3 regions of the Subdoligranulum variabile genome follow, and region 2 is predicted to be linked to each of the others. Evidence: predicted binding sites of a transcription regulator. Region 2 holds the regulator's gene; each other region holds the start of a gene.
The links. The regulator HrcA, encoded in region 2, represses chaperone genes, less so after heat shock. The targets are predictions, from matches to a motif close to TGTTAGCACTCNNNNNNNNNGAGTGCTAACA.
Positions count from the first base shown of each region.

Region 1: a site for HrcA is predicted at 2,047-2,077, ahead of NQ490_RS15160 (co-chaperone GroES). Genes of this name have one in related genera too.
Region 3: a site for HrcA is predicted at 1,354-1,384, ahead of NQ490_RS06320 (Hsp20/alpha crystallin family protein). Genes of this name have one in related genera too.

Region 1 is NZ_CP102293.1:3,205,532-3,209,692, reverse strand. It holds gene NQ490_RS15175 (sugar phosphate nucleotidyltransferase) at 1-698, shown strand, start outside; gene NQ490_RS15170 (type I phosphomannose isomerase catalytic subunit) at 667-1,677, shown strand; tRNA gene NQ490_RS15165 (tRNA-Thr) at 1,763-1,838, shown strand; gene NQ490_RS15160 (co-chaperone GroES) at 2,122-2,406, shown strand; gene groL (chaperonin GroEL) at 2,454-4,088, shown strand.
Region 2 is NZ_CP102293.1:2,593,585-2,597,745, reverse strand. It holds gene dnaK (molecular chaperone DnaK) at 1-1,361, opposite strand, end outside; gene NQ490_RS12165 (nucleotide exchange factor GrpE) at 1,441-2,043, opposite strand; gene hrcA (heat-inducible transcriptional repressor HrcA) at 2,064-3,077, opposite strand; gene NQ490_RS12155 (MATE family efflux transporter) at 3,305-4,161, shown strand, end outside.
Region 3 is NZ_CP102293.1:1,290,874-1,295,034, reverse strand. It holds gene NQ490_RS06330 (PTS transporter subunit IIABC) at 1-429, shown strand, start outside; gene NQ490_RS06325 (4Fe-4S binding protein) at 493-1,236, opposite strand; gene NQ490_RS06320 (Hsp20/alpha crystallin family protein) at 1,526-1,993, shown strand; gene NQ490_RS06315 (aminotransferase class I/II-fold pyridoxal phosphate-dependent enzyme) at 2,505-3,971, shown strand; gene speE (polyamine aminopropyltransferase) at 3,987-4,161, shown strand, end outside.

The DNA of each region.
Region 1 (4,161 bases), 610 kb from region 2:
GTGCGCACCAACTGATTGATTTTACCGATTACCAAGATCTCTTTGCTAAATACGAAACCCTGCAGAAGATCAGCTTTGACTATGCTGTGGTCGAGAAAGAACCCAACATTCAGGTGATGCGCTTTGCGGGACAGTGGAAAGATATGGGAACCTGGAACACACTGACCGAAGCCATGGAAGATGCCAGCATCGGCAAGGCCATTCTGAACGATACCTGCGAAAATGTTCATGTGCTTAATGAGCTGGATGTGCCGGTTCTCTGCATGGGCCTGAAGGACGTGGTGGTTTCTGCCAGTCCGGAAGGTATCCTGGTTTCAGATAAAGAACAGTCCAGTTATATCAAACCCTACGTGGATGCCATTGACCAGCAGATTATGTTTGCCGAAAAATCCTGGGGCAGTTTTCGTGTGTTGGACGTGGAAGACGAGAGCATGACCATCAAAGTGACCCTGAATCCGGGCCACAGCATGAATTATCACAGCCACAACCGGCGTGATGAGGTATGGACGGTGATTTCCGGTACAGGGCGGACCATTGTAGACGGTATGGAGCAGCCTGTGCAGGCAGGCGATGTGGTTACCATGCAGGCAGGCTGCCGCCATACCATTATTGCAGACACCGAACTCAAGTTGATCGAGGTCCAGTTGGGCAAGGAGATCAGTGTGCATGACAAACAAAAATTCCCTCTCGAAAAATGAGCCGTTTTTGCTTTGCCCGGTAGGCAAAGACTATCTCTGGGGCGGGAACCGCCTGAACGACGACTTCTCAAAAGGAATCGACCTGCGTCCGCTGGCGGAAACGTGGGAGTGCTCCACCCACCCAGATGGCCTCAGCACGGTGGCCAGTGGGCCTTTCACAGGACAGACACTGCGGCAAGTCCTTTGCGGCCATCCGGAGTATCTTGGGACGCATCCCCGCACCCGTGATGGAGAATTGCCGGTTCTGATCAAATTCATCGATGCCAAAAGAGATCTTTCTGTACAGGTGCACCCCAGCGATGAATACGCCATGGAGCATGAACATGGCCAGTCTGGCAAAAGTGAGATGTGGTACGTCCTGGATGCAGCAGACGACGCCGAGCTTGTTTATGGATTCAATCACCCGATTGATCGGGAAACGCTTCGTAAAAGTCTTGAAAACGGCACGGTAGAAAACTATCTGCGGCGTGTGCGTATTCGCAAAGATGACGTGTTTTACATCCAGGCCGGCACAGTCCATGCTATAGGAGCAGGAGCGCTGATTGCGGAAATACAGGAAAGTTCCAATCTGACCTATCGTATGTACGATTACGGACGGGTTGATAAGAACGGAAAGCCCCGCACGCTTCATATCGACCGTGCTCTGGATGTGGCGCGCCTGGATAGCGGTGAGAATCCTCGTCAGCCGATGAGAGTTTTGAAATATACGCCTGGTTGTGCCAGCGAATTGCTGTGCCGGTGTAAATACTTCATGGTGGAACGGATGCTGATCAATACCAAACGCATCCGTCAGATGGCCGCTGTCTCCGCAGGGGAAAACTCTTTCCAGGTTTTACTGTGCGTGGATGGCTGTGGCGTTGCTTTCCCTGAGAGCGCGGAGGCAATTCCATTTTTCCGCGGGGATTGTTTGTTCCTTCCGGCCGACTCCGCTGTGGTTCGACTCCACGGATGTGCGCAGCTATTGAAAGTAAGTTGTTAAGAAATGCAGGCAACACTATACTTTTTTACCGCTAGGGCTTGACTTGCTCGTTAAAATCTGTATAATGGTAGTGTTGCTTCTGCGTGCTAGTATGGCTCAGTTGGTAGAGCAGCTGATTCGTAATCAGCAGGTCGTCGGTTCAAGTCCGACTACTAGCTCCAGATTAAAATCGCCGCAGCGTTTTGATGCGCTGCGGCGATTTTTTGTCTTTTTGAGGAATTGCAAATGCAGTGCCCCAGACTACTCAACGTAGCGCGAGAGCTAAAACACCTTCTCGTCTTTCTTTCCGCCTTGTTCCAAAATTTCAATTGTTCATAAAAATTTTATATCCAAACCCCTTGATTTTTTGTGGGAAAGTGGTTATTATATGTTTAGCACTCAAGAGAACTGAGTGCTAAACAAAATCTACAAAGAGAAATCTTTTAATAGGGAGGATCTTTCATTATGAAAATCAAACCTCTTGCAGACCGCGTTGTGATCAAGCTGGTCGAAGAAGAAGAAACCACCAAGGGTGGTTTGATCCTGTCCGGTTCCGCCAAGGAAAAGCCGCAGGTTGCCGAAGTTTTGGCTGTTGGCCCCGGTGGCATGGTTGACGGCAAGGAAGTCCAGATGATTGTCAAGGTCGGCGACAAAGTGCTGACCAGCAAGTATTCTGGTACCGAAGTCAAGGTTGACGGTGAAGAGTGCACCATCGTCCGCCAGAGCGACATTCTCGCCGTGGTGGAATAATTTTCCTGATTTTAACGCTTTTCTGAAATACAAAGGAGAAATGCTTTATGGCTAAACAGATTAAGCAGGGCGCAGAAGCCCGCAAGGCGCTGTGCGCCGGTATTGATCAGCTGGCTGATACTGTCAAGGTTACGCTGGGCCCCAAGGGTCGAAATGTGGTGCTGGCCAAGAAGTTCGGCAGCCCGCTTATCACCAATGATGGCGTGACCATTGCCAAGGAAATTGAGCTGAAAGATGCTTTCGAGAATATGGGCGCGCAGCTCGTTCGTGAAGTTGCCACCAAGACCAACGACGCTGCTGGCGACGGCACCACGACCGCTACCGTACTGGCGCAGGCTTTGGTCAACGAAGGTATGAAGAATGTTACTGCTGGTGCCAATCCTATGGACATCAAGCGTGGCATGCAGAAGGCGGTTTCCGCTGCTGTTGAGGCCGTCAAAGCCAACAGCCAGAAGGTTAACGGCAGCAAGGATATCGCCCGTGTTGGTACCGTTTCTGCTGGTGATGCCGAGATCGGCCAGTTGATTGCCGACGCGATGGAAAAGGTTACCGCGGACGGTGTTATCACCATTGAGGAAAACAAGACTACTGCCGAGACCTACACCGAGGTTGTGGAAGGTATGCAGTTTGACCGTGGCTATGTGACTCCCTACATGGTCACCGATACCGAGAAGATGGAGACCGTCTACGAAGATTGCTCTGTCCTGATTACTGACAAAAAGATCAGCGTCTTCCAGGATATTGTTCCTCTGCTGGAGCAGGTCATCCAGTCTGGCCGTAAGCTGCTGATCATCGCAGAGGATGTCGAAGGCGATGCTCTGTCCAACCTGATCATCAACCGCCTGCGTGGTGGCCTGAATGTGGTTGCCGTCAAGGCCCCCGGCTTCGGCGATCGTCGCAAGGAAATGCTGCAGGATATCGCTATCCTGACCGGTGGCACCGTGATCAGCAGCGACCTGGGCTACGAGCTCAAAGATGCTACCATGCAGTTGCTGGGCACCGCCCGTCAGGTCAAGGTGACCAAGGAGAACACCACCATTGTGGGCGGCAACGGCGATAAGAATGCCATTGCTGATCGTGTTGCCCAGATCCGCAACCAGATTTCTACTGCGACCTCCGATTTCGACCGTGAGAAGCTGCAGGAGCGCCTGGCCAAGATGGCCGGCGGTGTTGCCGTCATCAAGGTCGGTGCCGCCACCGAGGTCGAGATGAAGGATAAGAAGCTCCGTATCGAGGATGCATTGAACGCTACCAAGGCGGCCGTTGAAGAGGGCATCGTTGCTGGCGGCGGCACCGCTACCATCAACGCGATTCCTGCAGTCGACAAACTCGTCGATACTCTGGAAGGTGACGAGCGCACTGGCGCCAAGATCGTCCGCAAAGCGCTGGAAGCGCCTCTGCGTCAGATTGCAGCCAACGCCGGTCTGGAAGGCAGCGTCATCATCAACAACATTCTGAAAGCCAACAAGGCCAACTATGGCTTTGACGCTCAGAAGGAAGAGTATGTAGAGGATATGATCGAGGCTGGTATCGTCGATCCTACCAAGGTCACCCGTTCCGCTTTGGAGAACGCTTCCAGCGTTGCTGCGATGGTTTTGACCACCGAAAGCCTGGTTGCTGATCTGCCGGAACCGCCGGCTCCGGCAGCCCCTGCTGGCGGTGACATGGGTGGCATGTACTAATCCATTTTGTACAGTTTTGCGCTGAAATCACAGTAAAAATCCCTCCCGGATTCTGTAGGATCCCGGGAGGGAT
Region 2 (4,161 bases):
ATACCGTTGGCGTCGATATCGAAGGTAACTTCGATCTGCGGCACACCACGGGGCGCCGGAGCAATACCATCCAGATGGAAGGTTCCCAGGCTCTTGTTGTCCTTGGCGAACTCACGCTCGCCCTGCAGGACGTTGACCTCAACGCTGGGCTGGTTATCCGCAGCGGTGGAGAAGATCTGGCTCTTCTTGGTGGGGATGGTGGTGTTACGGTCGATGATCTTGGTGCAGACACCGCCCAGAGTCTCAATGCCCAGGCTCAGCGGGGTAACATCCAGGAGCAGCAGGCCCTTGACATCGCCCTGCAGGACACCGCCCTGAATGGCGGCACCGACGGCGACGCATTCATCGGGGTTGATGCCCTTGAACGGCTCGCAGTTCAGTTCCTTCTTGACGGCGTCGTAGACGGCGGGGATACGGGTGGAACCACCGACCATCAGCACCTTGGCCAGATCGGAAGCCTTCAGACCAGCATCGGCCAGAGCCTTGCGGACAGGGGTCATGGTGCGGTCCACCAGGTCAGCGGTCAGCTCATTGAACTTGGCGCGGGTGAGCGTCATATCCAGATGCTTGGGGCCGTTGGCGTCGGCAGTGATGAAGGGCAGGTTGATGTTGGTGGAAGTGGCGCTGGACAGCTCGATCTTCGCCTTCTCGGCTGCTTCCTTCAGACGCTGGGCAGCCATCTTGTCCTGACGCAGGTCGATGTTGTTCTCGCGCTTGAAGTCCTCGGCCATCCAGTCAATGATGCGCTGGTCGAAGTCATCGCCGCCCAGGTGGGTATCACCGTTGGTGGCCAGAACTTCGGTAACGCCGTCGCCCATCTCGATGATGGAGACATCGAAGGTGCCGCCGCCCAGGTCGTAGACCATGATCTTCTGATCGGCTTCCTTATCGATGCCGTAGGCCAGAGAAGCGGCCGTGGGCTCGTTGATGATACGCTTGACGTTCAGGCCTGCAATGGTGCCGGCGTTCTTGGTGGCCTGACGCTGGCTGTCGTTGAAGTAGGCAGGCACCGTGATGACGGCCTCGGTAACGGGCTCGCCCAGGTAAGCTTCGGCATCCGCCTTCAGCTTGGAAAGGATCATGGCGCTGATCTCTTCAGGGGTGTAATCCTTGCCGCCGGCATGAACCTTCTCGGCAGTACCCATCTTACGCTTGATGGAAGAAATGGTATTTTCGGGGTTGGTGATCGCCTGACGCTTTGCGACCTGGCCTACCAGGCGCTCGCCGGTCTTGGTGAAACCGACGACAGAAGGCGTGGTGCGCGCGCCCTCGGCGTTGGCGATAACGACGGGCTCGCCGCCCTCCATAACGGCAACACAGCTGTTGGTGGTGCCAAGGTCAATACCAATGATTTTGCTCATACTATAAAACTCCCTTCAAAAGAACTTTGAATGTGGTGAATGTCTATTTATCTGAAACGGGCGATGCCCGATTCATGCGTTATTCCGCGACGACCACCGTTGCATGACGGATGATCTTGTCGCCGATCTTGTAGCCCTTCTGGAACACCTGAACCACGGTGCCGCTCTCCTGCCCTTCAGCGGGCGGGACCTGCTGCACAGCGTTCATGAAGTTGGGATCAAAGGGCTTGGAAAGCGCTTCAATCTCGGTGATGTGGAGATTTTCCAGCGCTTTCGCAGCTTTGTCCAGCGTCATCATGACGCCCTTCTTGTAGTTCTCGTCACTGCAGGCGGCATTGGCGGCCATGTCCAGGGTATCCAGGATGCCCAGGATCTGGGTGACGGCGTGGGAAATGCCGTCGTTGAATTTCTGGTCCGCCTCGCGCTGGGAGCGCTTGCGGTAGTTATCATACTCGGCCGCGGTGCGCAGCAGCTGATCTTTCAGCTCGGCGTTTTTCTTCTCACTGGCTTCCAGTTTGGCCTGCAGCGCCGCTTCCGCGTGGTGATGCTTTTCTTTCTTTTCGGCCTTTTCCGCCTTGGGAGCCGCTTCTGCGGTCTGTCCCTTGGCTTCGGTCTCGGGGGCCTCGGCAGCCTGTTCAGGCTGTGTCGCCGTGTTCTTTTCTTTTTCTGTCTCGTGGCTCATTGCGGGTCCTCCTTATCTGTTTATTGGCCCTGCCCGGCCATGCTCTGTCCCAGCTTGACGGAGAAATAATCCAGAATCGGCAGCAGCCGCCGGTATTCCATCCGTGTGGAACCGATCAGCGCCACCGAACCGGTCAGACCGCCGCCGGCCAGATACCGCTTGCTGACGATGCAGGCCCCCGGCATGGCAGGATCCAGATCACTGCCCAGTGTGGCCGTGATCTTGCCGCCGTCGGGGCGAAGCAGCTCGGTGGCTGCCTCGTTGTCGGAAAAGATCTCCAGCAGCGTGCCGAGATTCTCGCGCACGTCGGGCATCTTGGCCAGGTACTGGGCGCCCTGCAGGCAGGCCTGCGGGCCGGTGGTGACCAGTGCCTGAGCAGCCAGCACCACCGGTGCCAGCCGCTCCCCTGCTGCCAGCACCATGCTGGCCGTCAGCATCGGGCTCAGATCCTGGGGCGCCACAAAGGTCAGTCCCCGGTTGAGCAGCTGGGCCAGGTTGGCGGCATCGTCCCGCGTCAGGCCGGTGTCCACCCGGGCCACCCGGGTGCGGACGCCGCCTGCACTGGTGACGGCCAGCACCGCTGCCGAATAGCGGCCGACCTGCACGACCTCAAAGTGAGCGATGCAAAGGTCCGGTGCCTGAGGCGTGGTGACGGCTGCTGCACATTCGGTCAGATCAGCCAGACTGCGTGCCGCCGCGGGGGCCAGTTTTTCGGGCTCCACATCCATGCCCGCGAAGAGGTCGTCGATGTGTTCGCGATCCTCCTCCGGCAGCTGGATGCTGCCCGGAGCGTCGATCAGGTGATCCAGGTAGTAACGATACCCTTGAGCGCTGGGCACCCGCCCGGCACTGGTGTGTGGCTGTTCCAGCAGCCCCAGCTTGGTCAGCGCCGCCATCTCATTGCGCAGGGTGGCGCTGGACAACGCCATATCAAAGTAGTTGGCCAGCAGACCGGAACCCACCGGCTCACCGTCACTGGCGTACAGGGCAACAATAGCTTCCAGGATCCGCTGCTTGCGCGCGTCCATCGCCATGTCGCTCATCTCCTTTGTGCTTCCCTTTGATTCGTTTTAGCACTCCTTATCTCTGAGTGCTAAATTTATTATACCCTCCTTTTTTTCTCTGTCAAGGGGTTTGGCAAAACTTTTTGCAAGTTTAACAGTTTCGACACAATCCCGGCTTCGACCTGCCTTGACACCTTCCTGCGCCGGATTTATACTACTTTATAACCTTATTATAATGTAAAGAAGGGACCATTGCGATGCAAACCCATTCCGACGACAAAGCGTTCCTCGCCACCGACCCTCTTGGCAGTCTTCTGCTTCGGCTGGCACTTCCCACCGTGGCCGCGCAGCTCATCAACATGCTGTACAACATCGTGGACCGCATCTACATCGGCCACATCCCAGAGACCGGCGCCCTGGCTCTGACCGGCGTGGGGGTCTGCCTGCCGCTGATCATGATTGTCTCCGCTTTCGCTGCCTTGGTGGGCAATGGCGGCGCCCCCCGTGCCACCATTGCCATGGGTCAGGGCAACAAAGAAAAGGCCGAGGTGATCCTGGGCAACTGCTTCGCCCTGCAGATCGTAGTCTCGGTCGTGCTGACGGTGATTCTGTTTTTGGGGGACCGGGCCTTTCTGCTGGCCTTTGGCGCCAGCGCCAACACCATAGACTACGCGGTGGCCTACATGGATATCTATGCGGTGGGCACCATCTTTGTGCAGATGACGCTGGGCATGAATGCCTTCATCACCGCCCAGGGCTTTGCCAAGGAGGGCATGCTGTCGGTGCTTATTGGTGCCGTAGCCAACATCATTCTGGATCCCATTTTTATCTTCTGGTTCGGCCTGGGGGTGCGGGGTGCAGCCCTGGCCACCATCTTGTCACAGGCCCTTTCCTGTATCTGGGTACTGGCCTTTCTTTTCGGCAAGCGCACCTTCCTGCGGCTGCGCAAAGAGACCATCCGCCTCTCCCCTGCCGTACTGCTGCCCTGTGTGGCACTTGGCGCCGCCACCTTTATCATGCAGGCCAGCGAGAGTGTGATCTCAGTAGCGTTCAACTCTTCTTTGCTGCAATACGGCGGCGATCTGGCCGTAGGCGCCATGACGATCCTGTCCAG
Region 3 (4,161 bases), 1.3 Mb from region 2:
CTGGCCGGCACCGTGGTGGCTATGGCCGACGTGCAGGATGAGGCTTTTGCCTCCGGCGTCCTGGGCGACGGCGTGGCCGTGGAGCCCACCGAGGGCAAGCTCTACGCCCCGGCGGATGCCACCGTGGACAACCTGTTTGATACCCACCATGCCATCGGCCTGGTCACCGAGGGCGGCGCCGAGCTGCTGCTGCACATCGGCATCGACACCGTCAAGCTGAACGGCGAGCACTTCACCGCCCATGTGCAGAACGGCCAGAAGGTCAAGAAGGGCGATCTGCTCATCAGCTTCGACATCGACGCTATCAAGGCGGCGGGCTACATGGTCACCACCCCCCTGATCGTCTGCAACACCGACCGCTATGCGGCCGTCAAGACGCTGGCCCAGGGCGAAGTGAAGCCCGGCCAGGATCTGCTGCGGGTGGAGTAAGCCCTCCCCGCAGCCATACAAAAAGGGAGCGCCCCGCGGGGCGCTCCCTTTTTGCGCGGTTTTTTACAGGAACAGTTCGTTCTCCTTGCGCCCGGCACAGAGCGGTGCCAGGTGCTGCTCCAGGGCGGCCAGCGCGTCGGCGTCGGGGCGGCGGGCCTCCACCGGGCAGAGGCGGACACACCGCATGCAGCCGATGCAGCGGGCCGGGTCGGTCTGCCGCGGGTCGGCGGCATCGATGGCTCCCGTGGGGCAGGCGGCGGCACAGCGGCCGCAGTCGATGCACCGCTTGGAGGTGCGGGGCACCATGGCCCGGGCCATCCCCGGCTTGTAGGGCCGGTTGCCGGGCAGGGCGGGGGCGGTATCCTCCCCGGCGTCCAGCTTGGCCTGGATTTGCGTCCGGAAACCCCGCAGCACGGCCTTGTCGGCCTCGTTGGGGCGCCCGGCGGCGTACTGCCGGGCAATGGAGTGCTCCGCCAGCGCCGCCACGCCGGCCACCACCCGGAATCCGGCGGCGCTCGCCAGGTCAGCCAGCTCCACCAGGGTGTCCTCGTAGGCGCGGTTGCCGTAGACGCAGACCAGCACCGCCCGGGCGCCGTTTCCGCGGACCTTGTTAAGCCGCTCCGCGGCGGGCACCGGCACCCGCCCGCCGTAGGAGGGTACGGCGATGAGGGCCACATCCCCGGCGGTGAGAGTGACGGCGGAAAAATCAAAATTCCGGTCGGTCAGGTCAATGACCGGGCCGTCGGCGAGGGCGTCCGCCACGGCCCGGGTGCCGCCGGTGGGGCTGAAAAGCAGTTGGTATACCATCGTTTCTTACCTTCTTTATCTGTTTGCGGTGCTTCTATCATACAAAAGAACGGGGCGTTTGTACAGCCCCGGGGAAAAATCGCATATTTTGTGAACAATCGTTGCATGAAATGTAAACATTAGCACTCTATGCTTGACAGTGCTAATTCACGGTGCTATACTAAAGGCGTTCCAAGGGAACAAGGGGCGATGCGAAAGCAGAGCTCCTCAAACCACGGAAAGGCCGAATCAAAAGTCCGACGCCGGGAAAACAACCGGCAGCCGATGAGAATTGGAGGAATGACTTATGATGATGGTGCCTTATATGTTCCATGATGCTTTGCTGGATGATTGGTTCCAGAATGATTGGGATCGCGATTTTGACCGTATGATGGCGGCGGCTGATCCTCGCCGCGCTTTTGGCAAACGGAGTGCCAATGTGATGAAGACCGATGTGCGGGAGACCGAAAACGGCTATGACGTTTTCGTGGATCTGCCGGGCTTCAAGAAGGAAGACGTGAAGCTGGATCTGCAGAACGGCTACCTGACCATCACGGCGAACCGCAGCGCCGACCATGACGAGAAGGATGAGGAAGGCCATTACATCCGTCAGGAGCGGTACACCGGTTCCTGCGCCCGGAGCTTCTATGTGGGCGACGAGATGAAGCCCGAGGATGTGAAGGCCAGCTTTGAGGATGGCATCCTGAAGCTGAATCTGCCCAAGGCGGAAGCGAAGAAACTGCCCGAGAAGCAGCCCACGCAGATCGAGATTCTGTAATATTCACCTCCAGGAAGGGGGCCGTCCCGAAAGGGATGGCCCCTTTCTTTGTATGGAAAATTTTTCATTGACATTTTTCCGTCAATATGATACGATAACCACGATTTTGAAAGACGAATCGTGCAGGAGTTTTTCAAAGCAATTTACCAGGACCGCCCATCAGGGGCTAAGGCCATACGGACAGCCGGGTCCACTGCCGATCGGCAACTTGGGTTGCCTTATTGATTGAGTTAAAAGCTCAAATTTTATAAGTTGGTTCCTTTGATAACCAGAAATTGCGTGCCCTCACGCAGACTTGTGAAACGGTCAATAAGAGTAGTAAAAGTAGAATTGCTATATAGACTCTGGACACGATACGCCCGAAACATGCCTTCGCCTTGCCCCCGCTCTGCCCGGGGACGGGGCGCTTTGCGGCGAAAACGGTCGAACCACAACGCAAGTCTGTATCCCGGTATGGGGTGCGGGCCTGCGTTTTTTTCTTTTGTCGGGAACCACGGGACGGAGGAAAACAATGAACGGGAATCCCAACCGCACCCGTCTGGACCAGCGCCGCGCGCCGATCCACGAGGCGCTGGAAAATTTCCGCCGCATGCGGGTGGTGCCTTTCGATGTGCCGGGCCACAAGCGCGGCCGGGGCAACCCCGAACTGACGGCCTTTCTGGGCCAGCAGTGCGTGGGGGTGGACGTGAACAGCATGAAACCCCTGGACAATCTCTGCCATCCGGTGTCGGTCATCCGGGAGGCCGAGGAGTTGGCCGCCGATGCCTTCGGCGCAGCCCACGCCTTCCTGATGGTGGGGGGCACCACCAGCTCGGTGCAGAGCATGGTGCTCACCGCCTGCAAGCGGGGGGATGAGATCATCCTGCCCCGCAACGTCCACCGCAGCGTGCTGAACGCCCTGGTGCTCTGCGGTGCCGTGCCGGTCTACGTCAACCCCGAGGTGGACCAGCGTCTGGGCATCTCCTTGGGCATGCGCCGGGAACAGGTGGCCAAGGCCATCGCCGAGCATCCCAACGCCGTGGCGGTGCTGGTGAACAACCCCACCTACTACGGCATCTGCAGCGATCTGCGGGCCATCGTGCGGATGGCCCACGACGCCGGCATGCTCTGCCTGGCCGATGAAGCCCACGGCACCCACTTCTATTTCGGCGGCGGGCTGCCTGTCTCCGCCATGGCGGCGGGGGCCGATATGGCCGCCGTGTCCATGCACAAGAGCGGCGGCAGCCTGACCCAGTCCAGCCTGCTGCTCTGCGGCCCCAATGTCCACGCGGGCTACGTGCGGCAGATCATCAACCTGACCCAGACCACCTCGGGCAGCTACCTGCTCATGTCCAGCCTGGATATTTCCCGGAGAAACCTGGCCCTGCGGGGCCGCCAGGTCTTCCACCAGGTGGCCGACATGGCCGAGTATGCCCGGGAGGAGATCAACGCCATCGGCGGGTACTACGCCTTCGGCAAGGAGCTGTGCAACGGGGATTCCATCTTTGACTTCGACACCACCAAGCTGAGCATCCACACCCGGGACATCGGTCTGGCGGGCATCGAGGTCTACGACATCCTGCGGGACGAGTACGACATCCAGATCGAGTTCGGCGACATCGGCAACATCCTGGCCTACCTGTCCATGGGGGACCGGCCCCAGGAACTGGAGCGGCTGGTCAGCGCTCTGGCGGAGATCAAGCGCCGCTACCACACCGACGGCACCGGATTGCTGAACCAGGAATACATCGACCCCGAGGTGGTGGCCAGTCCCCAGCAGGCCTTCTACGCCGACAAGGTCAGCCTGCCCCTGCGGGAGACCGAGGGCCGGGTGTGCAGTGAGTTCGTCATGTGCTATCCCCCGGGCATTCCCATCCTGGCGCCCGGCGAGCGGATCACCGGCGAGATCCTCGACTACATCGAATACGCCAAAGCCAAGGGCTGCAGCATGACGGGACCGGAAGACCCCGACATCCTGCGCCTCAACGTGCTGGCATAAAAGGAGGGCTCTTTCATGGAAATGTGGTTTTCGGAATTTCACACCCCCGACGTGAAGCACAGCATCCGGGTGGACCGGCAGCTCTACTCCAAGCAGAGCGACTACCAGCGCATCGATATTTTTGAAACGCCGGAGTTCGGCCGGGTGCTGACCCTGGACGGCAACGTCATGCTCACCGAGCGGGACGAGT